3 regions of the Pseudomonas syringae genome follow, and region 2 is predicted to be linked to each of the others. Evidence: predicted binding sites of a transcription regulator. Region 2 holds the regulator's gene; each other region holds the start of a gene.

Region 1 (9,757 bases), 690 kb from region 2:
CTTATGCGGTCAGCATGGACGTAACGGATCAGGCGTCCATCGATCAGGCCATCGCCGCCGTCGTCGCGCACAACGGCAAGCTGGATATCCTCATCAACAACGCGGCGCTGTTCGATCTGGCGCCGATTGTCGAGATCACCCGCGAAAGCTATGAGCGGCTGTTTTCAATCAACGTCGCCGGCACGCTGTTCACCTTGCAGGCGGCTGCAAGGCAGATGATTGCCCAGGGCCACGGCGGCAAGATCATCAACATGGCCAGCCAGGCCGGTCGCCGAGGCGAAGCGCTGGTGGCGGTATACTGCGCGACCAAGGCTGCTGTGATCAGCCTGACGCAATCGGCCGGTCTGGACCTCATCAGGCACGGCATCAATGTGAATGCCATTGCTCCGGGCGTGGTCGACGGCGAGCACTGGGACGGGGTCGATGCGATGTTCGCCCGTTATGAAAACCGGCCGCTGGGCGAGAAGAAAAGGCTGGTGGGCGAGCAGGTGCCCTATGGGCGCATGGGCACGGCAGATGACCTGACCGGCATGGCGATCTTTCTCGCCTCCAGCGACAGCCAATACGTGGTGGCCCAGACCTATAACGTCGACGGCGGCAACTGGATGAGCTGAGGGGCAACCGGTGCGCAGATGAGCCGCACCGCGCAAAAAAGCCGGGTCGACGCTTCCATTGCCGAAGCGATTGGCTAAGATGCGCGGACCGCCTGCTGCCTGGGGCGGCTCATTGATGCACAGGAGCACGCATGTCCACTGAAGAGGAGATCGCCATTGCCGGCGGTACACCTATGATTCCCGATCAACGCCGGGAGCTGATGCTGCGTCAGTTGCGCAAGCATCAGGTACTCAGCGTTCATCAGTTGATGGAGATGTTCGACTGCTCGCACATGACCATCCGCCGCGACATCGCCGTGCTGGAACAGGAAGGCCGGGCCTACTCGGTGACTGGCGGCGTGCGCATCGCCAGTCAGGTACACAGCGAACCCAGCCATCAATCGAAAGCCGTCGTCGAGCTGCCGCACAAGCAGGGCATGGCGCGGCTGGCAGCGGGTTTGCTGCACCCGGACATGACGATCTATCTGGACGCGGGCACCAGCACGCTGGAGATCGTGCCGCATATCGTTGCGTTGTCAGGCATGACCGTGGTGACCAATGATTTCGGCGTGGTCAATGCGCTGGCCGACGCCGCGCACGTGGATGTGATTCACACCGGCGGCCTGCTCGATCATCCGAACCGCTCCAGTGTCGGCGGGCTTGCCGCCGCAACGTTGCGCCAGCTGGCCACCGACGTGGCGTTCATGTCGACCAGCTCGTGGGACCTGCAACGCGGCACCACCACACCCTCGGCATTGAAGGTCGAGGTCAAGCAGGCGGCGATGCAGTCCGCTTCGCAAACCGTATTGATCGCCACCAGCTCCAAATACGGCACCTTCGGCATGTACAAGGTGGCCGGGCTGGAGCAGTTCGACACCATCATCACCGACGCAGCGCTGGCCGAAGCCGCTGCGGACGGTATCCGCAAGCAGCGCATCGAGTTGCTGCTGGCGCCCGTGGGCGGCCGTTCCAAGTAACGTGCTGCCGAGCTGGCGGATGCCAGAGGCCACAAATGGCAGGCATAAAAAAACCCGGTCTCGCGACCGGGTTTTTTGTGTCTAGCCGACTAACTGATTACTCAGTTGCCCGACTTCTTGGCAGCGCGAGTACGCTCGCTTTCGCCAAGGATTTTCTTACGCAGGCGGATCGACTTTGGAGTCACTTCGCAGAGTTCGTCTTCTTGTACGAATTCCAGCGCTTGTTCCAGAGTGAAACGGATAGGCGGAACCAGAGCGATGGTTTCGTCTTTACCGGAAGCACGCATGTTGTCGAGCTTCTTGCCTTTGGTTGGGTTGACACCCAGGTCGTTGTCGCGGCTGTTGATGCCGACGATCTGACCTTCGTACACGTCTTCGCCATGACCCAGGAACAGCTTGCCACGGGCTTGCAGTGTTTCCAGGGAGTAGGTCAGCGCCTTGCCGGTAGCAACCGAAACCAGAACGCCGTTCTGACGGCCGGACATGTCGCCAGACTTCATCACGTCGTAACGGTCGAAGATGCTGGTCAAGATGCCTGCGCCGGAAGTCAGGGTCAGGAACTCGTTACGGAAACCGATCAGGCCACGTGCCGGGATGTTGTACTCAAGGCGCACACGGCCCTTGCCATCCGGAACCATGTTGGTCAGGTCGCCCTTACGGATACCGATCTGCTCCATGATCGAACCCTGGGATTCTTCCGGCAGGTCGATGGTGACGTTTTCGAACGGTTCGTGCTTGACGCCATCAACCATGCGGATGATCACTTCAGGACGGCCGACACCCATTTCGAAGCCTTCGCGACGCATGGTTTCGATCAGTACCGAGAGGTGCAGCTCACCACGGCCGGAGACCTTGAACTTGTCGGCGGTGTCGCCTTCTTCAACGCGCAGGGCAACGTTGTACAGCAGCTCTTTGTCCAGACGTTCCTTGATGTTACGGCTGGTGACGAACTTGCCTTCTTTACCGCAGAAAGGCGAGTCGTTTACCTGGAAAGTCATGGAAACGGTAGGTTCGTCAACGGTCAGCGGCTTCATCGCTTCAACGTTCTGTGGATCGCACAGGGTGTCGGAGATGAACAGCTCTTCGAAGCCGCTGATGCAGACGATGTCGCCGGCAGCCGCTTCGTCGACGTCGATACGGTGCAGACCGTGGTGACCCATCAGTTTCAGGATACGACCGTTACGGCGCTTGCCGTTGGCATCGATAGCCACAACCTGAGTGTTTGGCTTGACCTTGCCGCGAGCGATACGGCCAACACCAATGATGCCCAGGAAGCTGTTGTAGTCCAGTGCCGAGATTTGCATCTGGAACGGACCGTCACGGTCGACTTTAGGGGCCGGAACGTTATCGACGATGGACTGATACAGCGGAGTCATGTCTTCAGCCATGTCGGTGTGTTCCAGACCGGCAATGCCGTTCAGGGCCGAGGCGTAGACGACTTTGAAGTCCAGCTGTTCTTCGGTAGCACCGAGGTTGTCGAACAGGTCGAAGATCTGGTCCAGAACCCAGTCCGGACGCGCGCCTGGACGGTCAACCTTGTTGATGACCACGATTGGACGCAGGCCGGCTTCGAAAGCCTTCTTGGTCACAAAACGGGTTTGCGGCATAGGGCCGTCCTGGGCATCGACCAGCAGCAGTACGGAGTCGACCATCGACATCACGCGCTCTACTTCACCACCGAAGTCAGCGTGGCCCGGGGTGTCCACGATGTTGATGTGGTAGCCATTCCAGTTGATCGCGGTGTTCTTCGCGAGAATGGTAATACCGCGCTCTTTTTCCTGGTCGTTGGAGTCCATCACGCGCTCATCGTTGAGCTCGCCGCGCTCCAGAGTGCCGGATTGACGCAGGAGTTTGTCTACCAGGGTGGTCTTACCATGGTCAACGTGAGCAATGATGGCGATGTTACGTAGATTTTCGATCACTTGTGTATCTCGATCAGAGGATTCGGTCTGCTGACTGTTTAAGGACAGCGATTACTATTTTGAGTCGGCAAAAGCCGTTACGGCATGACGACTGGTGTCGGGGGGCCGGTGACGCAAGCCACAGGCAAACAGCCCCGGGCACTTAGCTCGGTCGATAAACGCGCACATTGGCATGCCCCTCACTGAGCAAATGGTGAGCATGCAGGCGACTCATGACGCCTTTGTCGCAATACAGCAGGTACTGGCGCGTGTCATCCAGTGCCTTGAAGCGGCTATTCAATGCGTAGAACGGCAACGTCTGTATCTCCACGCCGGGCACTTGCAACGGCTGGTCTTCCTGGGCATCCGGGTGACGGATGTCGATGATGACCTGGCCGGCCAGCGCCTGGCTGACTTCTTCAATGTCGACATGGCGGCTCAGATCGTCGATGACCCGATCGATCGAAACCAGCTTGGCGCGCTCGAGCGCTTGCTCGAGAATCGCCATGTCGAACTGCTTTTCTTCGTACTCAACGCGGTTACGCTTGGCGTTGGTCTTGGGGTTGACCGAAATCACCCCGCAATACTCAGGCATGTGCCGGGCAAAATCAGCGGTGCCGATTTCAGTCGCCAGGTCCACGATGTCCTGCTTGTGGCTTGCAACAAGCGGGCGCAAGACCAGCTTGTCGGTCGCCGCGTCGATCAGCGACAGGTTCGGCAGCGTCTGGCTGGCAACCTGTGAAATCGCTTCGCCCGTGACCAGCACATCGATTTCGAGACGATCAGCCACCGCGGATGCAGCGCGTAACATCATACGCTTCAAAACTACACCCATATGACTGTTATCGACTTTCTGCAGAATTTCTCCGAGAACTTCCTCGAAAGGCACGCTGACGAACAGCACGCGCTGCGAACTGCCGTACTTCTTCCAGATGAAGTGCGCGACTTCCATCACGCCCAGTTCATGGGCACGTCCGCCCAGATTGAAGAAGCAGAAGTGCGCCATCAAGCCGCGGCGCATGATCTGGTAGGCCGCAACGGTCGAATCGAAACCGCCGGACATCAATACCAGGGTCTGCTCCAGCGCGCCGAGCGGGTAGCCGCCCAGGCCTTTGTGCTGGTCATGCACGACAAACAACCGTTGGTCGCGAATTTCCATGCGCACGACCAGATCGGGCTTTTTCAGCTCGATTCCGGCGGCGCCACATTGCATGCGCAGCTTGCTGCCGACGTATTTCTCGACGTCCATGGAGCTGAAATCGTGACGACCGGCACGTTTGCAGCGCACCGAAAACATCGTGCCCGGCAGCAGGTCTGCATAGTGCAGTTTGCACTTGGCAACGATGTCGTCCAGATCGCCCAGCGGGTACTCGGCCACTTGCAGAAAGTTGGCGATGCCCGGCATGCAACTCAGCCGATCCCTGATGCCCTGCAGCACTTTGGGGTCGGTCTGGCGGGTTTCGACCTCAAGGTTGTCCCATACGCCACCCACGACAATGTCCGCGTCCAGTTCCCGGAGCACGGTACGAATGTTCTTGCCCAGCTGCCGGATGAATTTCTTGCGAACCGGCGGGCTTTTAATGGTGATTTCTGGGAAAACTTTAACGATTAGTTTCATGGAAACGGAGCGTGAGGTGCCGACCAAAAAAGGGGGGCGCGGATTATAGCGGAAATTGCTCAAGGTTTAACCAGTTATCGTACAGCAGATAAGCAGCGCACCAAAAAGAGTCGACGCACCAAAATGCAGCGCCATAACGGTGCGCGTTTTCTCCGACTCAAGCGCTTTCAGCCCCTGAAAGCCTTCATTTGAAGCAAAAAACCCAACACAGGGCACTGGCATGCAAATTGCTCCCTTGTGAGGCAGGTTGCCTTGGCAGAATATTCGAGCCGGCATCACCAAAATTCAAGGGACCCACACTCTACCAACAAGTAGGTCTCTAGCCACCCGGAGGACACCATGTCGAAGTCGGTTCAACTCATCAAAGATCATGACGTTAAGTGGATTGATCTGCGCTTCACGGACACAAAAGGTACGCAGCACCACGTGACCATGCCAGCTCGCGATGCGCTGGAAGACGACTTCTTCGAAGTCGGCAAGATGTTCGACGGTTCCTCCATTTCCGGCTGGAAAGGCATCGAAGCCTCCGACATGATCCTGCTGCCGGACGATGAAACCGCGGTCCTGGATCCGTTCACCGAAGAGCCTACCCTGATCCTGGTGTGCGACATCATCGAACCTTCGACCATGCAAGGTTACGATCGCGACCCACGCGCCATCGCTCGTCGCGCCGAGGAATACCTGAAGTCCACCGGTATTGGTGACACGGTATTCGCAGGCCCGGAGCCAGAATTCTTCATCTTCGACGAAGTGAAATTCAAATCCGACATCTCCGGCTCCATGTTCAAGATCTACTCTGAACAAGGTTCGTGGATGTCCGATCAGGACGTCGAAGGCGGCAACAAAGGCCACCGTCCAGGCGTCAAAGGTGGTTATTTCCCGGTTCCGCCGTTTGACCACGACCACGAAATCCGTACTGCCATGTGCAACGCTCTGGAAGAAATGGGCCAGACCGTTGAAGTTCACCACCACGAAGTGGCGACCGCTGGCCAGAACGAAATCGGCGTGAAATTCAACACGCTGGTTAAAAAGGCTGACGAAGTTCAGACCCTGAAGTACTGCGTACACAACGTTGCCGATGCTTACGGCCGTACCGCTACCTTCATGCCCAAGCCACTGTACGGTGACAACGGTTCGGGTATGCACGTGCACATGTCCATCGCCAAAGATGGCAAGAACACCTTCGCAGGTGAAGGCTATGCCGGTCTGTCCGACCTCGCGCTGTACTTCATCGGCGGCATCATCAAGCACGGCAAGGCACTGAACGGTTTTACCAACCCTTCGACCAACTCGTACAAGCGTCTGGTTCCAGGTTTCGAAGCACCGGTCATGCTGGCCTACTCGGCACGTAACCGTTCCGCATCGATCCGTATTCCTTACGTCAACAGCCCGCGCGGCCGTCGTATCGAAGCACGCTTCCCGGATCCGTCAGCCAACCCGTACCTGGCCTTCGCAGCCCTGTTGATGGCTGGCCTGGACGGCATCCAGAACAAGATCCACCCTGGCGATGCAGCTGACAAAAACCTGTATGACCTGCCGCCTGAAGAGGCCAAAGAGATCCCACAAGTTTGCGGCAGCCTGAAAGAAGCCCTGGAAGAACTGGACAAGGGCCGTGCGTTCCTGACCAAAGGCGGCGTATTCAGCGATGACTTCATCGATGCCTACATCGCGCTGAAAAGCGAAGAAGAAATCCGCGTTCGCACCTTCGTACACCCACTGGAATACGAGCTGTACTACAGCTGCTGATCCAGCCGCGCCAGCATTGATGGCGTAACAAGAGACCTCCTTCGGGAGGTCTTTTCGTTTGGGCGCACTACGCCGGATTGCAGTACACCACGTAAAGTTTTCTTCACTGCACAGGTCTGGCCCTGATCAGTTACCTGGAGTTAAATCTGCGTCTCCCCAACTGATCCGAGATGGAACCGCCATGCGCCTGCTTCTGGCCACTTCCCTGCTGACTCTGACCTTCATGTCCTCAGGCTTCGCCTTCGCCGGCGGGCAAAAGCCTTCTGTTATCGAACCGTTGCTGCAAGCAATCAGCGAACGTCTGACCATCGCCGATCAGGTCGCCCTGAGCAAATGGGACAGCGGCAAGGCCGTTGAGGACCCGCCCCGCGAACAGCAAGTCATCAGCGCCGCGCAGGCCCGCGCTGCCGAGTTCAAGCTGAAGCCCGAAGACGTTGAACGGCTGTTCCGCGCACAGATCGAAGCCAATAAGCAGGTGCAGAACGCCCTTCTCGCCCAGTGGCACGCAGCGGGCAAGGCGCCTGATACGGTCAGACTGAGCCTGGCGGACGACATCCGTCCGAAACTCGACCGCCTGCAAACCCAATTGCTGCAGGCCTACGCCGACTTCCAGCCGCTGCGCGAGACAAAAGACTGCAAGATCCAGCTCGACGCGGCGCTCAAGCGTTATCAGCGCGACCCGATTCATGACCAGGCGCTGGTGCTGGCCACTGCCGATCTGTGTGCCGCAAAACCCTGACACAGCAGGCGGATAGCGCAGCATAGGGCGATGTGTTCTATGCTGAGCGCCATTCATGCCCTTTGCTGTCGAGAGCCTCATGCGTCATAGCCTGATTTGCCTGCTGCTGTTGATCAGCCTGCCTGCCATGGCGCAGATCTATAAGTACACCGATGCGAACGGCAATACCGCGTTCAGCAATCAGCCACCCAATGGCACCAGGAGCGAAGTGGTCGAATTGCCGCCGCTGAACAGCATCGACACCCAGGCACCGTCCAGACCTGCCGTGAACAGCGCCCCGCCATCGGCCCCGGCACAAGCGCCCGCTCAATCTCAGCCACAACATGCCTACGACGTACTGGAGCTCACGGACCTGCCAGCTGATGAGGCCTTACGCGCCAACAACGGCACGTTCATCATTGGCGTGAAGATCCAGCCGCGCCTGCAGGAGAACCATCGCCTGCAACTGCTGCTGGACGGTAATCTGTACGGACAGCCGTCCAACCTGCCGCGTTTTCAGGTGGTCAATATCGACCGTGGCGAACACAGCTTCGCCGTGGTGGTGAAGGATGGCGAGCGGATCATTCAGCAGAGCGAGACGATCACGCTGACGGTGCAACGCGTCCATCTCGGCAAACCATGAACCGGCCCGGCATGCGCTGCCTGCTGATCGGTGTGCTGTTGCTGTCGGCGCTGCCTGCGCTGGCCGACGTCTACACCTACATCGACGCGCAGGGCAATCGGGTATTTACCGATCAACCGCACAAGAACGCCAAGCGCGTCGACATCCCGCCCAGCAACAACATGACCGGCACGCCGCCCACCCGCACCCTGAAAGCCAGCCCCAGGCCAGCAGCTCCGGCGCCGATGTTTCACTACCAGTTGTTGAGAATTCTGGTCCCGGAGCCGGATGCGACGCTGAACAATCCGAGTGGCGAATTCATCGTCACCGTGACCAGTGACCCTGCCCTGCAGCCGGGCCACAGCTACCGGTTGTTGCTGGACGGCGTTGCTGTCGGCCAGCCTGGACGCAGCCCGGTGTTTCCGGTGAGCAATATCGATCGCGGTACCCATCAGCTGTCGGTGGAAATTTTCGATGAGCTCGGCCGGGTGCTGGAAAAGACCCCGAATCAGCCGCTCCACGTGCAGCGCGTTTCCCTGGCGCAGAAGCGTATGACCAACCCCTGCAAGGACGAGCAATACGGCGTTCGTCCGGAATGCCCGCTCAAGGACAAGCCAGAGCCAAAAAGCAGCATTCTGCCGTTCTTCTGACTCCCGCCCAAGCCAGGCACCTTTTTGGTGCGCCATCAGCCTGACTGCGCAACAATACAGCCCAAACTGGTTCAGAAATGCGGCCCGGATAGCGCCGTATGCGGGCACACTTTGAAAAAATGCCCCGAATTTGCAGATAAAGCGCTTCTTTTCGGAGCCTTGGTTTGGTTTTTGCAACTTCACTGACACAGCACCTATCAAGCACCGTATCGGTGATTTTGCTCATGCTGGCGAAGACCACCCAGCACCCGCATTGCACGACTGCAATGTGCCAAAAGAGGTCAACACGATTCATGACTATCAGCGACGCGCTGCACAGACTGTTACTGGATAACCTGACCACTGCCACCATTCTGCTCAACTCCGACCTGCGACTTGAGTACATGAACCCGGCAGCGGAAATGCTGCTGGCGATCAGCGGGCAGCGCAGCCATGGGCAATTCATCAGCGAGCTGTTCACCGAGTCGGCCGAAGCACTGAGTTCACTGCGCCAGGCGGTGGAGCAGGCACACCCGTTCACCAAGCGCGAAGCAATGCTCACCGCACTTGCCGGCCAGACCCTGACGGTCGACTACGCCGTGACGCCCATCCTCAGCAAAGGCGAAACCCTGCTGCTGCTTGAAGTACACCCGCGCGACCGTCTGCTGCGCATCACCAAAGAAGAAGCGCAGCTGTCCAAGCAGGAAACCACCAAGATGCTGGTACGCGGTCTGGCCCATGAAATAAAGAATCCACTGGGCGGGATTCGCGGTGCCGCGCAACTGCTGGCCCGCGAACTGCCGGAAGAAAGCCTCAAGGACTACACCAACGTCATCATCGAAGAGGCCGACCGGCTGCGTAATCTGGTCGACCGCATGCTGGGCTCCAACAAGCTGCCTTCGCTGGCGATGACCAACGTGCATGAAGTGCTCGAGCGGGTGTGCAGCCTGGTC
Region 2 (9,757 bases):
ACCGGACAGTTCATCCGGCATCAGTTCGACCGCACCGCGCAGGCCAACAGCCTGGAGCTTGAGCAGAACGATGTCGCGAATCATCTCTTCCGGTAGCTCTGTATGCACCCGCAGCGGAAAGGCGACGTTTTCGAAAACGTCCAGATCGGTGAACAGCGCACCGCTCTGAAACAGAACGCCCATCTGCTTGCGTGCGTCGAACAGATCGCTGCGCGACAGTTCCGGAAGGTTCTGGCCATTGACCCACACCTGACCTTCGCTCGGGCGCAACTGAGCCCCCATCAAACGCAGCAACGTAGTCTTGCCACAGCCCGAGGGACCCATGATCCCGGTGACCTTGCCCCGCGGAATACGAATATCGACATTATTGAAAATACTGCGCGCACCGCGTTTGAAAGACACACCTTTCAACTCGACCGCATAGGCGTCATCAGGACTCATCTAAACTCCTTGCGATACAGCCTCCGCCCTCAGCCGCCCGTTCTTGGAGGCAGATAAGCTGTGCAGGCGGGCCGAACAAGCCGCGAACTATATCACCGCAGGCACCCGCCCCCAAGAAGAGAACCAACCGGTTCAGGTATCCGCCGAATTATTCTGTACCACAATGTTGTGACTACAGGCTTGGATACAGACCCGCAAGCGCGTAGGAAATTCGTTTAAAAACAACACAACGACGATCAGACGTGAGGGAATCGTTCATTACCGCTATAATCGCCGCCTTTCAACCGGCTGACCCTTCCCAGACATGACTCAATCCAGTGACCTGATCCAAGCGGCGCAACGCACCATTCGTCTCGAGATAGAAGCCATACAAGGCTTGCTTGAACGCCTCGACGGGGATTTTGTGCGCGCCTGCGAGATGATTCTGGCCAGCAAGGGACGTGTTGTCGTGGTCGGCATGGGCAAGTCCGGGCACGTTGGCAACAAGATTGCCGCGACCCTGGCAAGCACCGGGACGACCTCGTTTTTCGTGCACCCGGCCGAGGCCAGCCATGGCGACATGGGCATGATCACTCGCGATGACATCATCCTCGCGCTGTCCAACTCCGGCACCACCAACGAAATCGTCACGCTGTTACCGCTGATCAAACGCCTGGGTATCCGGATGATCAGCCTGACCGGCAATCCCGAGTCAGTTCTGGCCAAGGCTGCGGACATCAACCTCAATGTCCATGTCGTACACGAAGCCTGCCCGCTCAATCTGGCACCGACCTCTTCGACTACTGCCGCGCTGGTCATGGGCGATGCACTGGCCGTGGCGCTGCTAGAAGCACGTGGCTTCACTGCCGAAGACTTCGCGTTTTCGCACCCGGGCGGAGCACTCGGCCGACGCCTGCTGCTGAAAGTCGAGAATGTCATGCACTCCGGCGACGCCCTGCCCAGTGTCCAGCGTGGCACCCTGCTGCGCGATGCGCTGCTGGAGATGACCCGCAAGGGCCTGGGCATGACCGCCATCCTCGAAACCGACGGCAGACTCGCAGGCATATTCACAGACGGCGACCTGCGTCGAACCCTGGACCGCCCTTTCGACATCCGCCAGACCACCATTGATGAGGTCATGACCCATCATGGCAAGACCGCTCATGCAGAGATGCTGGCGGCCGAAGCGCTGAAAATCATGGAAGACAACAAAATCGGTGCGCTGGTTGTCGTGGATCAGGATGATCGGCCGGTGGGTGCGTTCAATCTGCAGGATCTCCTGCGTGCAGGCGTCATGTAATGGAAACCAAAGCGATGAACCCGGAACTCATGCAGCGCGGCAAGGCCATCAAACTGGCAGTCTTCGATGTCGACGGCGTACTGACTGACGGCCGTCTGTATTTCATGGAAGACGGCAGCGAGATCAAGACGTTCAACACCCTCGACGGGCAAGGCATAAAGATGCTGATAGCCTCGGGTGTGACCACCGCCATCATCAGTGGTCGCAAGACCGCGATCGTCGAGCGCCGGGCGAAGAGCCTGGGCATCGCACATCTTTTTCAAGGCCGCGAAGATAAACTGGTCGTACTGGACCAATTACTGGCAGAGTTGAAACTTGATTACGAACACGTCGCCTATCTGGGTGACGATCTGCCAGACTTGCCGGTCATTCGGCGTGTCGGCCTGGGCATGGCCGTTGCCAATGCGGCAAGTTTTGTACGCGAGCATGCACACGGAATAACAACGGCGCGAGGCGGCGAAGGTGCGGCACGCGAATTCTGCGAACTGATTCTGAGTGCGCAAGGCAACCTTGAAGCGGCCCACTCCGCTTATTTATAGAAGCCATTATGTTCACTAAAAAAATTCGGAAGTTTCTGCTTCTCGGGGTACTGGCGGTGCTGCTGGCGGCCGTCGGCTACTGGAATGTCAGCCCGGAAAGTTTCATGGACAGGCCTGACGGGGCGGTTAACGACACCGCCATCGACTACTATGCGATCAATACGCGCAGTGTTCAGTACCTGCCAGACGGCACACTTCAATACGACATGACCGCCGACAAGGTGGAACACGTGAAGACCTCTGATGTAAGCCTGCTGACCACGCCCGATCTGAACATGTATCGCGGCGGCGAGTTTCCCTGGCATGTTCAGAGTAAACGAGGCGAAGTGTCCTCCGCAGGCGACCAGGTCGAGTTGATGGACTCCGTTCGCGTTGAACGCACCGATGAAAAGCAACGCACGACGATTATCACCAGCAGTCGCATGACCGTATTCCCGCAGAAGCAATATGCGGAGACCGACCAAGACGTTAGAATCGACGGCGCGGGCGGTGTCACTACGGCCAAGGGAATGAAAGCGTATTTGAAAGACAGCAGGATGGACCTGCTATCCAACGTAAGAGGACAGTATGAGGCTCGTTAAAACTCTTCCTTTATTGCTCGGCCTGGGCGCAGCACTGGGAAGCGCGAGCGCCTGGTCCCTGCCAACCGACCGTGATCAGCCTATCCACATCCAGTCTGACGATGCTCAGCTCGATGACAAGAAAGGCGTTGCAACCTACAGGGGCAACGTGGTTATCACGCAAGGCTCAATGAAGGTCACCGGCAACACCGTGACGATTACCCGTAACGCCCAGGGTGAAGTCGATGTCTTCACGTCTGTCGGCAATCTGGCTTACTACGAGCAAAAACCTGCCCCGGACAAGCCGATCGTGCAGGCCTATGCCGTCACGATCCAGTACTACGCCGGCCAGGACCGCATTGTCCTGATCGACAAAGCCAAGGTCATCAACGACGGCAACACGTCGGAAGGCGAGAAAATCGTCTACGACACGGTCAGACAGGTCGTCAGCGCCGGCCGGGCCAATGGTGGTACCAAGTTGACTACGCCACGTCCGCGTATCGACATGGTCATCCAGCCGAAGAAGAAAACCGATCAACCGCAGAAGGCCCCGTAAATGGCAACGCTCAGAGCCCAGCATCTGGCTAAAAGCTACAAGAGCCGACAGGTCGTGCGCGATGTGAGCATCTCCATCGAAAGCGGGCAGATCGTCGGCTTGCTGGGCCCCAACGGCGCCGGCAAGACCACCTGCTTCTACATGATCGTGGGCCTGGTCCAGGCGGATCAGGGCCGCGTGCTGATTGACGACCTGGATGTCAGCCACCAGCCCATGCACGGCCGTGCACGTGCCGGTATCGGTTACCTGCCGCAGGAAGCCTCCATCTTCCGCAAGCTGTCGGTGTCCGACAACATCATGGCGATTCTCGAGACCCGCAAGGAACTCGATGCTGGAGCACGCCGCAAGGAGCTTGAAAGCCTCTTGCAGGAGTTCCACATCACGCACATTCGCGACAACCTGGGCATGAGCCTGTCAGGTGGCGAACGTCGCCGCGTGGAAATTGCCCGTGCCCTGGCCACTTCGCCGAAATTCATCCTGCTGGATGAACCGTTCGCAGGCGTCGACCCGATCTCGGTGGGCGACATCAAACAGATTATCCACCACCTGAAAGCCAAGGGCATCGGCGTGCTGATCACCGATCACAACGTCCGTGAAACCCTGGACATCTGTGAAACCGCTTACATCGTCAACGATGGACAGCTGATCGCAGAAGGCGACTCTGAAACCATTCTGGCAAATCAGCTGGTGAAAGAAGTGTACCTCGGCCACGAGTTCCGTCTCTGATCGACCGCCTTTGGCACGTCCCCGGCTGATTGATGCCCGTGCAGCGTATTGACAGGATTTTATTTGTCATAACGCTCTAGGCAAAGCCACAGGTTTCAGGCATATAATTTGCTTAATGATGGCGCCCCGGCGCCTGTAGTAGATGGCGCACGTGCGTCAGCGAATAAGGTGTTTAGCCCCTGCCATGAAACCATCGCTAGTCTTGAGAATGGGCCAGCAGCTGACGATGACACCGCAGCTGCAACAGGCAATCCGCTTACTTCAGTTGTCCACTCTGGATCTCCAGCAGGAGATTCAGGAGGCGCTGGAGTCCAACCCTATGCTTGAACGGCAGGAAGAAGGCGACGATTTCGATAACTCCGACCCGCTTGCCGACAACATCGAACAAAAGCCCAACCCCGACGTTCAGGAACCAACCTATCAGGAAGCCGCACCCACGGTGGACAACCTGGAAGACGGCGAATGGGGCGAGCGCATTCCAAACGAGCTGCCCGTCGACACGGCCTGGGAAGACGTTTACCAGACCAGCGCCAGCAGCCTGCCGAGCAGCGATGACGATGAGTGGGATTTCACTACCCGTACCTCGGTGGGCGAAAGCCTGCAGAGCCATCTGCTGTGGCAACTGAACGTAGCGCCGATGTCCGACAAGGATCGCCTGGTTGCAGTGACGCTGATCGACTGCATCAACAACCAGGGCTATCTGGACGAAACACTCGAAGAGATTCTTGAATCCTTCGACCCTGAGCTGGACATCGAACTCGACGAAATCGAAGCCGTACTGCACCGCATCCAGCAGTTCGAACCTGCCGGCATCGGTGCGCGCACGCTGAGCGAGTGCCTGCTTCTGCAATTACGCCAGCTGCCCGCGAAAACGCCCTGGCTGGCGGAAGCACAACGGCTGGTCACCGATTACATCGATCTGCTGGGCAGCCGCGATTACGGCCAGTTGATGCGGCGCATGAAAATCAAGGAAGACGAACTGCGCCAGGTCATAGAACTGGTTCAGAGCCTCAACCCGCGTCCCGGCTCGCAAATCGAATCCACAGAAGCCGAATACGTTATTCCTGACGTGATCGTGCGCAAGGACAACGAACGCTGGCTGGTCGAGCTGAATCAGGAATCGGTGCCCCGCCTGCGCGTAAACCCCCAATATGCCGGGTTTGTCCGTCGCGCCGACACCAGCGCAGACAACACCTTCATGCGCAACCAGTTGCAGGAGGCTCGCTGGTTCATCAAGAGCCTGCAAAGCCGCAACGAAACCCTGATGAAGGTCGCCACCCAGATCGTCGAACACCAACGCGGTTTTCTCGAATACGGCGACGAGGCCATGAAACCGCTGGTGCTGCACGATATCGCCGAGGCGGTAGGCATGCACGAGTCGACCATTTCCCGCGTCACGACCCAGAAATTCATGCACACCCCACGGGGTATTTACGAGCTGAAATACTTCTTTTCAAGCCACGTAAGCACCTCCGAGGGCGGCGAATGCTCGTCCACGGCAATTCGCGCAATCATCAAAAAACTGGTTGCGGCGGAAAATCAGAAAAAGCCGTTGAGTGATAGCAAGATCGCTGGTTTACTGGAGGCACAAGGCATTCAAGTAGCCCGTCGCACAGTCGCCAAGTACCGCGAATCACTCGGGATAGCGCCTTCCAGTGAGCGCAAGCGATTGATGTGATGCAGGCCGAGCCACAGCGTTCCAGTGGCAGGCGTCACGCCTGTCTCTTTATGCATTGGCAAAGGAGAAAGCTGTATGCAAGTCAACATCAGTGGACACCAACTGGAAGTGACCAAGCCCCTTCGTGAATATGTTGAGCTCAAGCTCAAGAAGCTGGAGGGGCACTTTGACAAGATTACAAACGTGCAGGTCACGATGGCGGTCGAGAAGCTCAAGCAGAAGATCGAAGCCACGCTGCACATCCACGGAGGGGAGGTGGTTGCCAATGCTGAACATGACGACATGTACGCTGCAATCGACCTGCTCACTGACAAGCTCGACAGACAATTGCTCAAGCATAAGGAAAAGCAGCAAAGCATCCTCAAAGGTGCGGCCGCTCGCTAACGCCCATTTAAATGATCCGATTTGAAAATATCCTGACCCCCGGCCGTTCACTCGTGAACATGCCGGGCGGCAGCAAGAAACGTGTACTTGAACAGATTGCCAACCTGATCGGCCGCGAAGTGCCGGGAATGGATTCGGGCACTGTGTTCGAAAGCCTGGTTGCCCGTGAAAAACTGGGATCGACCGGTTTCGGCAACGGCATCGCCATTCCTCACTGCCGCCTGGCCTCCTGTGGCGAGCCCGTCAGTGCAGTGATTCACCTTGATGCTCCGGTAGATTTCGACGCCATCGACGGTGCGCCCGTGGACTTGCTGTTTGTCTTGCTGGTCCCGCAGAAGGCGACCGACGATCACCTGGAGCTGCTTAGCCAGATTGCCGGCATGCTCGACAAGGCCGACGTGCGCAAGAGCCTGCGCAACGCGGCAAGCGACGAAGCGCTGTATAACGTGGTGCTGGACGCACAAAAAGGTCTTTGACAATGCGCATGATCATCGTCAGCGGCCGCTCCGGTTCGGGCAAAAGTACCGCGCTGGATGTACTGGAAGACAACGGCTTCTATTGTGTCGACAACCTTCCTGCCGGTCTGCTGCCGGAACTGGCCGAACGCGCACTGATCAACACCGAGCTGGCAGAGCCACTGTTGGCGGTTTCGATCGACGCACGCAATCTGCCAAGCCATCTGACCCGTTTTCCGCAGATGCTCGATGAAGTGCGCTCACGCAATATCCAGTGCGACGTGCTGTATCTGGATGCCGACGAAGCCACCCTGCTCAAACGCTTCTCGGAAACCCGACGTCGCCACCCCTTGAGCACGGCAGATCGCTCGCTGGCCGAGGCGATACGCGACGAGACTACATTACTGGGCCCGATCATCGATCTGGCCGACCTGAAGATCAACACCACCCACCTGAACCTCTACCAGTTGCGCGATGCACTGAAACTGCGCCTGCTCAACAAGCCCGAGCCTGGTACTGCCTTTCTGCTCGAGTCGTTCGGCTTCAAGCGTGGCATGCCCGTTGATGCCGATCTGGTCTTTGATGTGCGCTGCCTGCCCAACCCGTACTGGAAGCCTGAATTGCGCGATCATTCAGGTCTCGAACAGCCTGTTATCGATTATCTGTCCGTGCAGCCCGACGTTGAAGAAATGTTTCAGGACATCTTCGCCTATCTGAACAAATGGCTGCCTCGATTCGCAGCCAGCAACCGTTCTTACGTTACCATTGCCATCGGTTGCACTGGGGGGCACCATCGCTCCGTCTACCTGACAGAACGCCTGGGTCAGGTATTGCAACAATCACTCAAGAACGTTCAGGTCCGCCACCGCGACCTTAGCTGAAAGGATTTACACTGCGATGCCCGCTCGTCAAATCACCATCATCAACAAACTGGGTTTGCACGCCCGCGCCGCCGCCAAGTTCGTAGGCGTTGCCGGCAAGTTTCCCTGCCAGATCCGCGTCGGCCGCACGCCGGAAAGCATGGTCGATGGCAAGAGCATCATGGCTGTGATGATGCTGGCTGCGGGCAAAGGCACCGAGATTCATCTGCACACCGAAGGTGAATTCGAGCATGAAGCCCTTGATGGCTTGGTAGAACTGATCAATAACAGGTTTGACGAGGGCGAATAAGCCCTCGACCTCACACGTCTCGGCGTGTCACACCCATCACAAGCAATGCACCTGAAGCCAACTCATCCCCCGCCCTGCCAGCAACACCATACCTGCCAACAGCAGCACGGTTCCTGCTCCCCTGCGCAGCAACCGCACTTTATTGATCGAGAGTCGTTCAGAACGCATAGGCGCCCTTGGCGGGTGTCGAGGGATCAGGCCAGAGCAGCCTGATAGCGTCGGGCTACTTCCTGCCAGTTGATCACGTTGTAGAACGCGTTGATGTATTCGGGACGGCGGTTCTGGTAGCGCAGGTAGTAGGCATGTTCCCACACGTCCAGCCCCAGAATGGGTGTGTTGCCATTCATCAGCGGGCTGTCCTGATTGCCGCTGCTTTCGACTACCAGTTTTTTGTCAGGGGTCACGCTCAGCCAGGCCCATCCACTGCCAAAACGCGTCAGTGCGGCTTTGGTAAAGGCCTCCTTGAAGCTGTCAAAGCCACCCAATTGCTCGTCTATTGCAGCGGCGATCGCGCCTTGTGGCAAGCCGCCACCGCCGGGCACCATGACTTCCCAGAACAGCGAATGGTTGGCATGACCTCCACCTTGATTGATCACCGCCGGGCGCAGGTTTTCAGGCAGTTGCTTGACGCTGGCGACGAGTTTTTCAACCGACCAGTCGGCGAATTCAGTGCCGTCGACCGCCGCATTGAGGTTGGTGATATAGGTCTGGTGATGCTTGGTGTAGTGGATTTCCATGGTCTGCGCATCAATGTGCGGCTCTAGTGCATCGTAGGCGTACGGCAGTGCTGGCAAGGTATGAGACATTTCAGTGTGCTCCGTAAAAAAGTCCGGAATGAGTCGCTGAATGGCGCTGCAGCGATGAGCGCGTGTGCTCACTGCTGCTGTTCAGCAGTCGATGGGTGCGCGGGTATTCGCCATGCTCGCTGATAAAGCTCAGTAGCTCGGCGTAGGTCTTGCTGCTGTGGCGCAGGGCCGCTTCGCGCAGAGCGGGCGTCAGCCGCTGGCTCTGCATGGTCTGCAACAGGTGCTGATGGATTGCGCACAGGTATTCGGCGCTTTCTTCTGGCTGCCCCAGGCTGAGGTGCAGGTCCGCCAGGTTGTGATGGGAAATCACACACGCCGCAACGGCTTCATCGACGTCTGGCCAACGCTCGAAAAGCACTTGTGCCAGGGCCAGCGCCTGGAGGTACAGCTCACGGGCTTCAACCCACTCACCCAGACTGAAACAGCGGTTGGCCTGTTCAATGGTGCGTTTCCAATGCTGCATGACATACCCCCAGAGGCGCAGGCTGGCCGGACCAGGTGATCCCGGCGGTCACATTTCACCCTCAAATGATATTCATTATTAAATGAGATTTTGACTCAACACAAGCATGTTGATGAGATGGACTTTTGCGAGGGGGTTCTGAGAAGACAATGAAGCGAGGCTTCATGAGCTATCGATCGTGCAGAAACTGGGGAGTGTGGCACGGTAAGGACAGGTGATGCGGCGTGACAGGAAGCGCATGCCAACGCCGGAGCATTGGCATGCGAGTCAGTCAGGTATGCAGCGGTAGCGATGCAGGCTAATCAGCTCCCCGCCACCATCATGCGCTCGATCAGTACCGAGCCGGTGCGGATGTTGCTGCGCAGTTCGAGATCGCTGCCCACGGCGACGATCTGTTTGAACATGTCGCGCATGTTCCCGGCAATAGTCACTTCCTGAACCGGAAACTGAATCTCGCCGTTCTCGACCCAGAAGCCCGCTGCGCCACGCGAGTAATCACCGGTGACCATGTTCAGGCCGCTGCCCATCAACTCAGTGACCAGCAAACCACGGCCCATGCGCCGGATCAGCGCATCCTGATCTTCGGAACCATGAGTAACGAACAGGTTATGAACGCCGCCCGCATTGGCGGTGCTTGGCATGCCCAGCTTGCGGCCGGAATAGGTGCTCAGCACGTAGGACACCAGATCGCCTTTGTCCA
Region 3 (9,757 bases), 750 kb from region 2:
CCTTTCTAATTCCTATTCCTTGTGCGCCTGAGTGTATCGGTCATTACCACGATCCTGTAGCGCAAATACAAGACGATTCACCAAAACTACACCCCCCTACTGGCAAAAAAACGGCACCCACCTTGCCGCTTTGCCCCTCCACAGCGGAAATGCCTTGCCGCTTTTCTGGCATTGCCGCCTCTGCGCCGTCTGCGACCCTTGCAATCATTGGGTTTTACAACATGGCACGCCGATTGCTTTGTCAGTAACAACAGAATCAGGTCAACCGGCAAAGGTTTCCCGAAATGAGCATCAGCTTCGATAAAGCGCTAGGCATACATGAAAAGGCCCTCAACTTCCGGGCTCAGCGGGCAGAGGTGTTGGCCAACAACATTTCCAACGCCGACACCCCGAACTTCAAGGCGCGTGATCTGGAGTTTTCTTCGGTGCTGGCTGCCGAAACCGAGAAGACCCAGAACGGTCATTTCGCGCTGAACAAGACCAACAGTCGTCATATCGAAGCCGAGGGCATGGGCAATGACGACGGCACGCTGATGTACCGCACGCCGTCGCAGCCTTCGCTGGACCAGAACACCGTTGATTCGCAGGTCGAGACGGCCAGTTACACCGAGAACGCCATGGGCTTCCAGGCCAGCTTCACATTGCTCAACAGCAAGTTCAAAGGGCTGGTTGCAGCCCTTCGCGGAGAATAATCCATGTCACTAGCCAATGTGTTCAACATTGCCGGTAGCGCCATGAGTGCCCAGACCACGCGTCTGAACACCACGGCCAGTAACATCGCCAACGCCGAGACCGTGTCTTCGAGCATGGACCAGACCTACCGCGCACGTCATCCGGTGTTTGCCACCGTGATGCAGGATCAGCAGTCCACAGGCGGTTCGTTGTTCCAGGATCGGGGTGAAGCGGGGCAGGGTGTGCAGGTCAACGGCATCATCGAAGACAGTTCCAACCTCGAAGCGCGCTACGAGCCCAATCATCCTTCCGCTGACAAGGACGGGTATGTCTATTACCCCAACGTCAATGTCGTGGAAGAAATGGCCGACATGATTTCCGCCAGCCGGTCCTTCCAGACCAACGCTGAAATCATGAACACCGCTAAATCCATGATGCAGAAGGTTCTGACCCTCGGTCAGTGATAGAAGGCGAACGTTATGGCCGTTGATAGCACCACAGCAAACAGCGTTTCATCGACATTTTTGAACACGCTGCAAAACCCTACGCCGACAACCACGAACTCCACAGGCACGCTGGGCAAGGATTCGTTTCTGCAACTGCTCGTCACGCAGATGAAGAACCAGAACCCTCTGGACCCGCAGGACAACACCCAGTTCGTGGCGCAACTGGCGCAGTTCAGCAGCCTCGAAAGCATGCAGAACCTGACGAAGACGGTTGACACCATTGCAACCAGTTACCAGTCGTCCCAGGCCTTGCAAGCATCATCGCTGGTGGGTCGTTCAGTGATCATTGATGCGAGCAGCACCTCGGTCGATACCACCAAGGGCCTGACCGGTTCGATCGTGGTTCCGGCTGCAACCTCGGCGACAACGGTCAAGGTATACGACGCACAATCGAACCTGGTCGACAGTGTCGATCTGGGGGCCCAGACCGCCGGCACGACCAACTTCGCCTGGGACGGTACGGATTCAAGCGGCACCGCGCTGCCATCGGGTACTTACAGCTTCAAGGCGGAAGGCGCGGTTGACGGCAAGAACACCCAGTTTTCGACTTACCTGCCCGCCACAGTCAATAGCGTCACGCTGGGTGTCAATGGCGCAGAAACAATGCTTAACCTGGCCAGCGGCAGTGTTGCCCTGTCCAAAGTTCAAACCATCGGATTGTAGAGCCGCTACGGCGCAGGAGTGAAACATGTCTTTCAATATCGGCCTTAGTGGGCTCTATGCTGCAAACAAAAGTCTCGACGTTACCGGCAACAACATTGCCAACGTGGCGACCACTGGCTTCAAAAGTTCGCGCATCGAATTCGCTGACCAGTACGCACAATCGATTCGCGGTACATCGGGTGGCACGGGTGTCGGCAGTGGTGTCACCACGGCTGCGGTTTCCCAGCAGTTTTCCCAGGGCAGCCTGAGCACAGGCACGGGCAATGCACTTGACCTGGCCATCAACGGCAATGGTTTCTTCATGCTCAACAACAACGGTGAATCGTTGTATACCCGTGCCGGCGCTTTCCATACTGACAAGGACGGCTATGTCGTCAACAGTTCGGGCATGAACCTGCAAGGCTACAACGTTGATGCAAACGGCACCGTCATGGTCGGCGCTTCCGGTGATCTGCGAGTTGACAGCTCCAACCAGTTGGCGAGTCCGACCAGCATCATCACCAACACGGCCAACCTGAACTCGACATCGGCAGTTCCGACTGTCACGCCGTTCGATGCGACCAATTCCAAGACCTATAACGATACTTACAGCACCACCGTTTTTGACTCGCAAGGCAACGAGCACCGCATGGAAAGCTACTTTGCCAAGACGGGCACTAATAGCTGGACCATGTACTCGCTGATTGACGGGCGCAATATCAGTGATCCGACCAGCACGGTTCCGGATGCAAACAATCTGACTTTCGATTCTTCGGGCTCGCTGATCATCAATACCGCTACGACGCCGACTTCACCTTCGCCAAGCGCTAACCTGGCGGTCAATGCCGACGGCACCTTCAAGGTTGTAAACTGGGTACCGGCTATTCAAACGGGTACCGGTACCACTGCCACCTGGGGTCCCAACGGCGCCGCGGGTGTTGCTTCGGGCATCCAGCTGGACATGAAGGCTTCGACGCAAACCGCTTCGGCCACAGGCCGTTCGGCGCAAGCGCAGAATGGTTATGCAGCAGGTCAGATCAAGGACATGAGCGTCGATTCATCGGGTAACCTGTTCGCGTCCTACACCAATGGTCAGTCCAAAGTCATCGGTCAGGTTTCCCTGACGTCCTTTGCCAACGTGCAAGGCCTTGCGCCTGCTGGCGGGACCAACTGGCGCGAAACCTTTTCCTCGGGCATTCCGGGCACTGGCACTCCGCAGTCGGGTACGTTGGGTTACGTCACAGGTCAGGCACTGGAAGAGTCCAACGTCGATCTGACGCTTGAGCTGGTCAACCTGATCAAGGCGCAAAGCAACTATCAGGCTAACGCCAAGACCATCTCTACACAGAGCACCATCATGCAGACCACTATTCAGATGACGTAATAAGCGTCGTTGGGTAAATGGTAAAAAAACCCCTGAGACAGGGGTTTTTTTATGGGTGATCAAATCGAGCAGTCGGCCTTGATGAAGTGGCCTTTCAAGCGTTTCCAGCCTGGCCCCGGGCTGGTCTGAGCGCAGACAATCCGGCTGTCGCCCTGCCATTTGTAGTAATGCGCGGGAGCGGCCTGGGCGAGCAGTGCGAAGGTGGTCAGGCTGGCTGCCGCGATGCCGACGATGCACCCGTGAAAAGACATGGCGGTTACCGATAAGACTCTGATGTTGGCCAGATTATCACTGTCGATCAGATTGTCTGCGCGCACCTGCGAAGTTTTTTTGGCGTTGCGCCGGCCGCCAAGCGGGCAGGGCGGCAGTCCGCCGCCGCTATTGGCTGGCACTTTGCCGAAAACCAAACCGCCGACGTCTGTTTTTACTGGCGAATCAAGCATTTGTATCGAGCCTGACAAGTTGGTTCAAAAATTGCTTTAACCCTTTCAGAACAGCTACAGGCGGCAAGCGTCTGTCGGAGGAGGAAGACTGTGGACAAGTTGCTTTACGTCGCCATGAGCGGTGCATCTGAAAACGCGATTGCGCAGAAGGCTCACGCCAACAACCTGGCAAACGTTTCGACCAACGGTTTCATGCGGGACCTCGAACAGGCCCGCTCGATGCCGGTGTACGGTGAAGTCATGCCCTCGCGTGCCTACGCCATGAGCGAACGTCCCGGGACTGACTTTTCCGCCGGCGCCATGGTGCAGACCGGTCGTGAACTGGACATCGCCGTCAAGGGTGATGGCTGGATCGCGGTGCAGACCGCCGATGGCGGCGAAGCCTACACCCGCAGTTCCGGCATGAACATCGATGCCCTGGGCGTGTTGCGCGACGGCAGTGGTTTGCCGGTAATGGGCAACGGTGGTCCGATTGCCGTGCCGCCGCAGCAGCAGATCGAGATCGGTGCCGACGGCACGATCAGTATTCGTTCGCTGGGTGAGAGCCCGCAGGTAATGGCGCAGGTCGACCGCATCAAGCTGGTCAAGCCTGACCTGAAGACCATGGAAAAAGGCCCTGACGGCCTGATCCACACCAAGACCGGCCGGCCTGCCGATGCAGATGCCACCGTTCAGGTCGAGTCCGGCTTTCTGCAGGCGAGCAACGTCAATGCGGTCGAGGAAATGACCTCGGTGCTGGCTTTGTCCCGTCAATTCGAATTGCACGTCAAGATGATGAAGACCGCCGAAGAAGACGATCAGTCGATGGCTCGCGTCTTGCAACTTGGCTAATCAATGACAGCTTGCGCCGACAAACCGGCGCTTGAGGAGAACACACATGCTTCCTGCACTATACGTCGCCAAAACCGGCCTTGCCGCTCAGGACACCAACCTGACCACCATCTCCAACAACCTGGCGAACGTTTCGACCACAGGTTTCAAGAGTGATCGTGCCGAGTTTCAGGACTTGCTGTATCAGATCAAGCGTCAGCCAGGTGCTCAGTCCACCCAGGACAGCGAACTGCCTTCCGGCCTGCAACTGGGTACCGGTGTGCGTATCGTCGGCACGCAGAAGAACTTCACGGCCGGTAGCCTGCAGACCACCAACAACCCACTGGACCTTGCGGTCAACGGTCGTGGTTTCTTTCAGGTCACCCAGCCGGACGGCACCATTGCCTACAGCCGCGACGGTACGTTTCACCTGGACGCCAACGGCCAGATCGTGACCGCCAACGGTTATGCCCTGGAGCCTGCGATTGTCGTGCCGCAGGCCGCGCAGACCTTCACGGTCGGTCAGGACGGTACGGTGTCGGTCACGCTGGCCGGTGCAACCGCCACGCCGCAGATCATCGGCAACATCCAGACCGCCGACTTCATCAACCCGGCCGGCCTGCAGGCCATCGGCGGCAACCTGTACTTGGAAACCGGTTCGAGCGGCGCGCCGCAGATCGGTACGCCGGGCCTCAACGGCCTGGGTCCGACCCTGCAGAACACCCTGGAAAACTCCAACGTCAGCACGGTTGAAGAACTGGTCAACATGATCACCACCCAGCGCGCTTACGAGATGAACTCCAAAGTGATCTCGACCGCTGACCAGATGCTGCAAAACCTGACTCAGAATCTGTAAGGCACTGATGCTGGCAAAACTGCTCAATCCGAAGGGGCGCCTTGATAAGCGCCTGTTACACCGCGAGGTTTCAAGTGTCATGAACCGCCTTAGTGTTCCGCGTTTTTCAGTGTTGATCGCTTCATTGTGCGGGATCACCCTGCTGTCTGGCTGCGTTGCGCCGACGGCCAAGCCCAATGACCCTTATTACGCTCCGGTGTTACCGCGTACGCCCATGTCGGCGGCTTCGAACAATGGCGCCATCTATCAGGCCGGTTTCGAGCAGAACCTGTACGGCGACCGCAAAGCGTTCCGTGTCGGCGACATCATCACCATCACGCTCTCCGAGCGCATGGCGGCGAGCAAGGCGGCGACTTCGGCAATGAGCAAGGACAGCACCAACAGCATTGGTCTGACCTCGCTGTTCGGTTCGGGCCTGACTACCAACAATCCGATTGGTGGCAATGATTTGAGTCTGAATGCCGGTTACAACGGCTCGCGCTCGACTACCGGTGACGGCAAGGCCGCACAGAGCAACAGCCTGACCGGTTCGGTCACCGTGACGGTTGCGGATGTGTTGCCCAACGGCATCCTGGCGGTGCGCGGCGAGAAGTGGATGACCCTCAATACCGGCGACGAGCTGGTGCGGATCGCCGGGCTGGTTCGTGCCGATGATATTGCGACCGACAACACTGTTTCTTCTACCCGTATTGCCGATGCACGTATTACCTATTCGGGGACCGGAGCCTTTGCCGATACCAGCCAGCCAGGCTGGTTCGACCGGTTCTTCCTCAGCCCGTTGTTCCCTTTCTGATAGCGGGATAAACATGATCAAGCTCAAGCAACTGATAGCGGCGACCTTGTTGTTGTCCACAGCGTTCGGCGTACATGCCGAACGTCTGAAGGACATCGCGAGCATCTCCGGCGTGCGGGCCAACCAGTTGATCGGTTACGGTCTGGTGGTGGGGCTCAACGGTACGGGCGACCAGACCACCCAGACCCCGTTCACCCTGCAGACCTTCAACAACATGCTGTCGCAGTTCGGCATCAAGGTGCCGTCCGGTTCCGGCACCGTGCAGTTGAAGAACGTCGCGGCGGTTGCGGTGTACGCGGACCTGCCTGCGTTCGCCAAGCCGGGTCAGACGGTCGATATCACCGTTTCCTCGATTGGTAACTCCAAGAGCCTGCGCGGCGGTGCGCTGTTGATGACGCCGATGAAAGGTGTCGACGGTAACGTTTATGCCATCGCTCAGGGCAACCTGGTGGTCGGTGGTTTCGACGCGGAAGGTCGTGACGGCTCAAAGATCACTGTCAACGTTCCGTCGTCGGGTCGCATTCCTGGCGGTGCTTCGGTCGAGCGCTCGGTGCCAAGCGGTTTCAATCAGGGCAATACCCTGACCCTGAACCTGAACCGTTCCGACTTCACCACGGCCAAGCGGGTTGTCGACAAGATCAATGACTTGCTCGGCCCTGGCGTTGCTCAGGCGCTGGACGGTGGTTCGGTGCGTGTGACCGCGCCGCTTGATCCGGGCCAGCGTGTCGACTACCTGTCGATTCTGGAAAACCTGGAAGTCGATCCGGGCCAGACTGCTGCCAAGGTCATCATCAATTCGCGGACCGGCACGATCGTTATCGGTCAGAACGTCAAGGTATCGCCTGCCGCTGTCACTCACGGCAGCCTGACCGTGACCATCACCGAAGACCCGATTGTCAGCCAGCCGGGCGCATTGTCCGGCGGTCAGACCGCTGTTGTGCCGCGCTCGCGGGTCAACGCCCAGCAAGAGCTGCACCCGATGTTCAAGTTTGGTCCAGGCACCACGCTGGATGAGATTGTCCGTGCGGTCAACCAGGTCGGCGCAGCGCCCGGCGATCTGATGGCCATCCTCGAAGCCCTGAAGCAGGCCGGCGCGTTGCAAGCCGACCTGATTGTGATCTGAGGACCTGCGCATGGATATGCCCAAGGGCGGAATTTCTTCAGCGGTCGACTCCGGTGCCTACACCGACGTCAACCGTCTGGCGGCGCTGAAGCACGGCGACAAGGACAGTGTGGAAAACCAGAAGAAGGTGGCCCGCGAGTTTGAATCGCTGTTCGTCAGCCAGATGCTCAAGGCCATGCGTTCGGCCAACGAAGTGCTGGCCAAGGACAACCCGATGAACACCGCGGCGACGCGGCAGTATCAGGACATGTATGACCAGCAACTGGCGGTCACGCTGTCCACCCGTGGTAACGGCATTGGTTTGCAGGACGTGCTGATGCGCCAGTTGTCGAAAGACAAGGGCATAAACCACGCCGCTCCAGCCGATACGCTCGGCGCCGCCAAGGCTGCAACGGCCGCTACTGACGCGGCGCCTGCCAAGACCGGTCTGGCGACCAGCATCTACCAGCGTCCACTGTGGGCAACGCGCTCGGCGGCGGCGGATCAGGCGGCTGTCGCAGCGTCGGCATCCGGTGAAGGTCGCAACGACATGGCGGCGCTCAATTCGCGTCGTCTGTCCTTGCCGAGCAAGCTCACTGATCGACTTCTTGCAGGCATTGTTCCTTCGGCGGCTACCGCAGTCAGTAACAGCCCTGCACCGGCTCGTGCAGCTTCCGGTACTGCCGGCAACAACGGTGACTGGACGCTCGATCCGAACCTGGCGCCTGCGCCAGAGTACGTGCGCTCGATGGCGCAGCCGCCGCTGGCCCCGGCCAAACGTGCGTTCAGCAACGCCGATCAGTTCGTTGAGACCATGTTGCCGCTGGCCAAGGAAGCCGCCGCGCGCATCGGCGTCGATCCGGTCATGTTGGTGGCCCAGGCTGCGCTGGAAACCGGCTGGGGCAAATCGATCATGCGTCAGCAGGATGGCAGCAGCAGTCACAACCTGTTCGGTATCAAGGCTGCGGGTAGCTGGAAGGGCGCAGAGGCGCGCGCCATCACCAGCGAGTTCCGTGACGGCAAGATGGTCAAGGAAACGGCAGACTTCCGCTCCTACGACTCTTATGCCGACAGCTTCCATGACCTGGTCAGCCTGTTGCAGAACAACAATCGTTATAAAGAAGTGGTCAACTCGGCCGATAAACCAGAACAGTTTGTAAAAGAATTGCAGAAGGCTGGTTACGCCACCGACCCGGACTACGCAAGCAAGATTTCGCAGATTGCGAAGCAGATGAAGAGTTACCAGACGTACGCCGCTGCAACGGGCTCTTCCACGACTTTATAAGGTTTTAATCATGTCGCTGATTTCAATTGGGCTCTCAGGTATCAATGCCAGTAGTGCTGCGATCAATACCATCGGTAACAACACGGCCAACGTGGATACCGCGGGTTACTCGCGTCAGCAGGTCCTGACCACGGCGTCGGCGCAGATTGCCCTGGGGCAGGGCACCGGCTACGTCGGCACGGGTACAACGCTGTCGGATGTGCGTCGCATCTACAACAGCTACCTGGACACCCAATTGCAAACCACGACCGCTCTCAGTGCGGACGCTGTCGCCTATTCCGGTCAGGCCAGCAAGACCGATACGCTGCTATCCGACAGTGCGACGGGGATTTCCGTGCAACTGGCGGACTTTTTCACCAAGATGCAGGGCATTGCCACCAGCGCCACACAGTCGGCAGAACGTTCTTCGTTTCTGACCCAGGCGGGTGCTTTGAGCGCGCGCTTCAACTCGGTGGCTTCGCAGCTGTCTTCGCAGAACGATAACGTCAATTCCCAGCTCGCTAACTTTTCCACTCAGGTCAACGAACTGACCTCCACAGTGGCAAGCCTGAACAAACAGATCACCCAGGCGTCGGCAGGCAACGGCACGCCCAACACACTGCTCGACTCGCGCAGCGAAGCGGTGCGCCAGCTCAATGAGCTGGTGGGTGTGAAGGTCTCCGAAAACAACGGCAACTACGATGTCTACACCGGCACCGGGCAAGCGTTGGTCAGCGGTTCTACGGCCTACAAGATGTCGACAGCCCCCAGCGCGGCCGACCCGTTGCAGTACAACGTGCAGATTGCCTACGGTCAGACCCAGACCGACGTAAGCTCGGTCGTCACAGGCGGCTCGATCGGCGGTCTGCTGCGTTACCGGAGCGAAGTGCTGGTGCCTGCGGCCAATGAGCTGGGCCGCACGGCGATGGTGCTGTCGGATCAGGTCAACAGCCAGATGAATCAGGGTATCGACAGCAAAGGTAATTTCGGCTCGAACCTTTATTCCAGTATCAATAGCGCTGACGCCATCACCCAGCGCAGTACTGGCAAAACCACCAACAGCGCCGCTTCCGGCAACCTGAATGTGACCATCGGTGACACCAGCAAGCTGACCGCTGATGATTACGAAGTCACCTTCAATGACGCTTCCAGCTTCACCGTGCGTCGTTTGCCGAACGGCGAGAGCGTGGGTACCGGTTCGCTCGCGGACAACCCGCCAAAGCAGTTCGAGGGTTTCAGCGTTAGCCTCAACGGCAATACGCTGGCCGCGGGGGACAGTTTCAAG

What was found. Region 2 encodes sigma-54, which starts transcription at its own class of promoters, with help from an activator protein. Its sites were predicted from a motif close to ANTGGCATNNANNTTGCTNT; they were not measured.
Region 1: a site for sigma-54 is predicted at 5,304-5,323, ahead of glnA (type I glutamate--ammonia ligase). Genes of this name have one in related genera too.
Region 3: a site for sigma-54 is predicted at 3,666-3,685, ahead of I9H07_RS07475 (flagellar basal body rod protein FlgF). Genes of this name have one in related genera too.

The regions. Positions count from the first base shown of each region.
Region 1 covers NZ_CP066265.1:192,002-201,758, reverse strand. Annotated here, with positions in the region: gene I9H07_RS00960 (L-iditol 2-dehydrogenase) at 1-614, shown strand, start outside; gene I9H07_RS00955 (DeoR/GlpR family DNA-binding transcription regulator) at 746-1,570, shown strand; gene typA (translational GTPase TypA) at 1,672-3,492, opposite strand; gene thiI (tRNA uracil 4-sulfurtransferase ThiI) at 3,635-5,089, opposite strand; gene glnA (type I glutamate--ammonia ligase) at 5,429-6,835, shown strand; gene I9H07_RS00935 (chorismate mutase) at 7,017-7,574, shown strand; gene I9H07_RS00930 (DUF4124 domain-containing protein) at 7,654-8,196, shown strand; gene I9H07_RS00925 (DUF4124 domain-containing protein) at 8,208-8,825, shown strand; gene glnL (nitrogen regulation protein NR(II)) at 9,119-9,757, shown strand, end outside.
Region 2 covers NZ_CP066265.1:885,607-895,363, reverse strand. Annotated here, with positions in the region: gene I9H07_RS04080 (ATP-binding cassette domain-containing protein) at 1-441, opposite strand, end outside; gene I9H07_RS04075 (KpsF/GutQ family sugar-phosphate isomerase) at 746-1,720, shown strand; gene I9H07_RS04070 (KdsC family phosphatase) at 1,735-2,259, shown strand; gene lptC (LPS export ABC transporter periplasmic protein LptC) at 2,268-2,840, shown strand; gene lptA (lipopolysaccharide transport periplasmic protein LptA) at 2,827-3,375, shown strand; gene lptB (LPS export ABC transporter ATP-binding protein) at 3,376-4,101, shown strand; gene I9H07_RS04050 (RNA polymerase factor sigma-54) at 4,286-5,779, shown strand; gene hpf (ribosome hibernation-promoting factor, HPF/YfiA family) at 5,855-6,163, shown strand; gene ptsN (PTS IIA-like nitrogen regulatory protein PtsN) at 6,175-6,639, shown strand; gene rapZ (RNase adapter RapZ) at 6,642-7,499, shown strand; gene I9H07_RS04030 (HPr family phosphocarrier protein) at 7,516-7,788, shown strand; gene I9H07_RS04025 (superoxide dismutase) at 7,983-8,594, opposite strand; gene I9H07_RS04020 (tetratricopeptide repeat protein) at 8,596-9,057, opposite strand; gene pmbA (metalloprotease PmbA) at 9,360-9,757, opposite strand, start outside.
Region 3 covers NZ_CP066265.1:1,635,184-1,644,940, forward strand. Annotated here, with positions in the region: gene flgB (flagellar basal body rod protein FlgB) at 285-692, shown strand; gene flgC (flagellar basal body rod protein FlgC) at 696-1,136, shown strand; gene flgD (flagellar hook assembly protein FlgD) at 1,152-1,841, shown strand; gene flgE (flagellar hook protein FlgE) at 1,867-3,204, shown strand; gene I9H07_RS07470 (hypothetical protein) at 3,264-3,455, opposite strand; gene I9H07_RS07475 (flagellar basal body rod protein FlgF) at 3,738-4,478, shown strand; gene flgG (flagellar basal-body rod protein FlgG) at 4,525-5,313, shown strand; gene flgH (flagellar basal body L-ring protein FlgH) at 5,393-6,106, shown strand; gene I9H07_RS07490 (flagellar basal body P-ring protein FlgI) at 6,120-7,229, shown strand; gene flgJ (flagellar assembly peptidoglycan hydrolase FlgJ) at 7,240-8,493, shown strand; gene flgK (flagellar hook-associated protein FlgK) at 8,504-9,757, shown strand, end outside.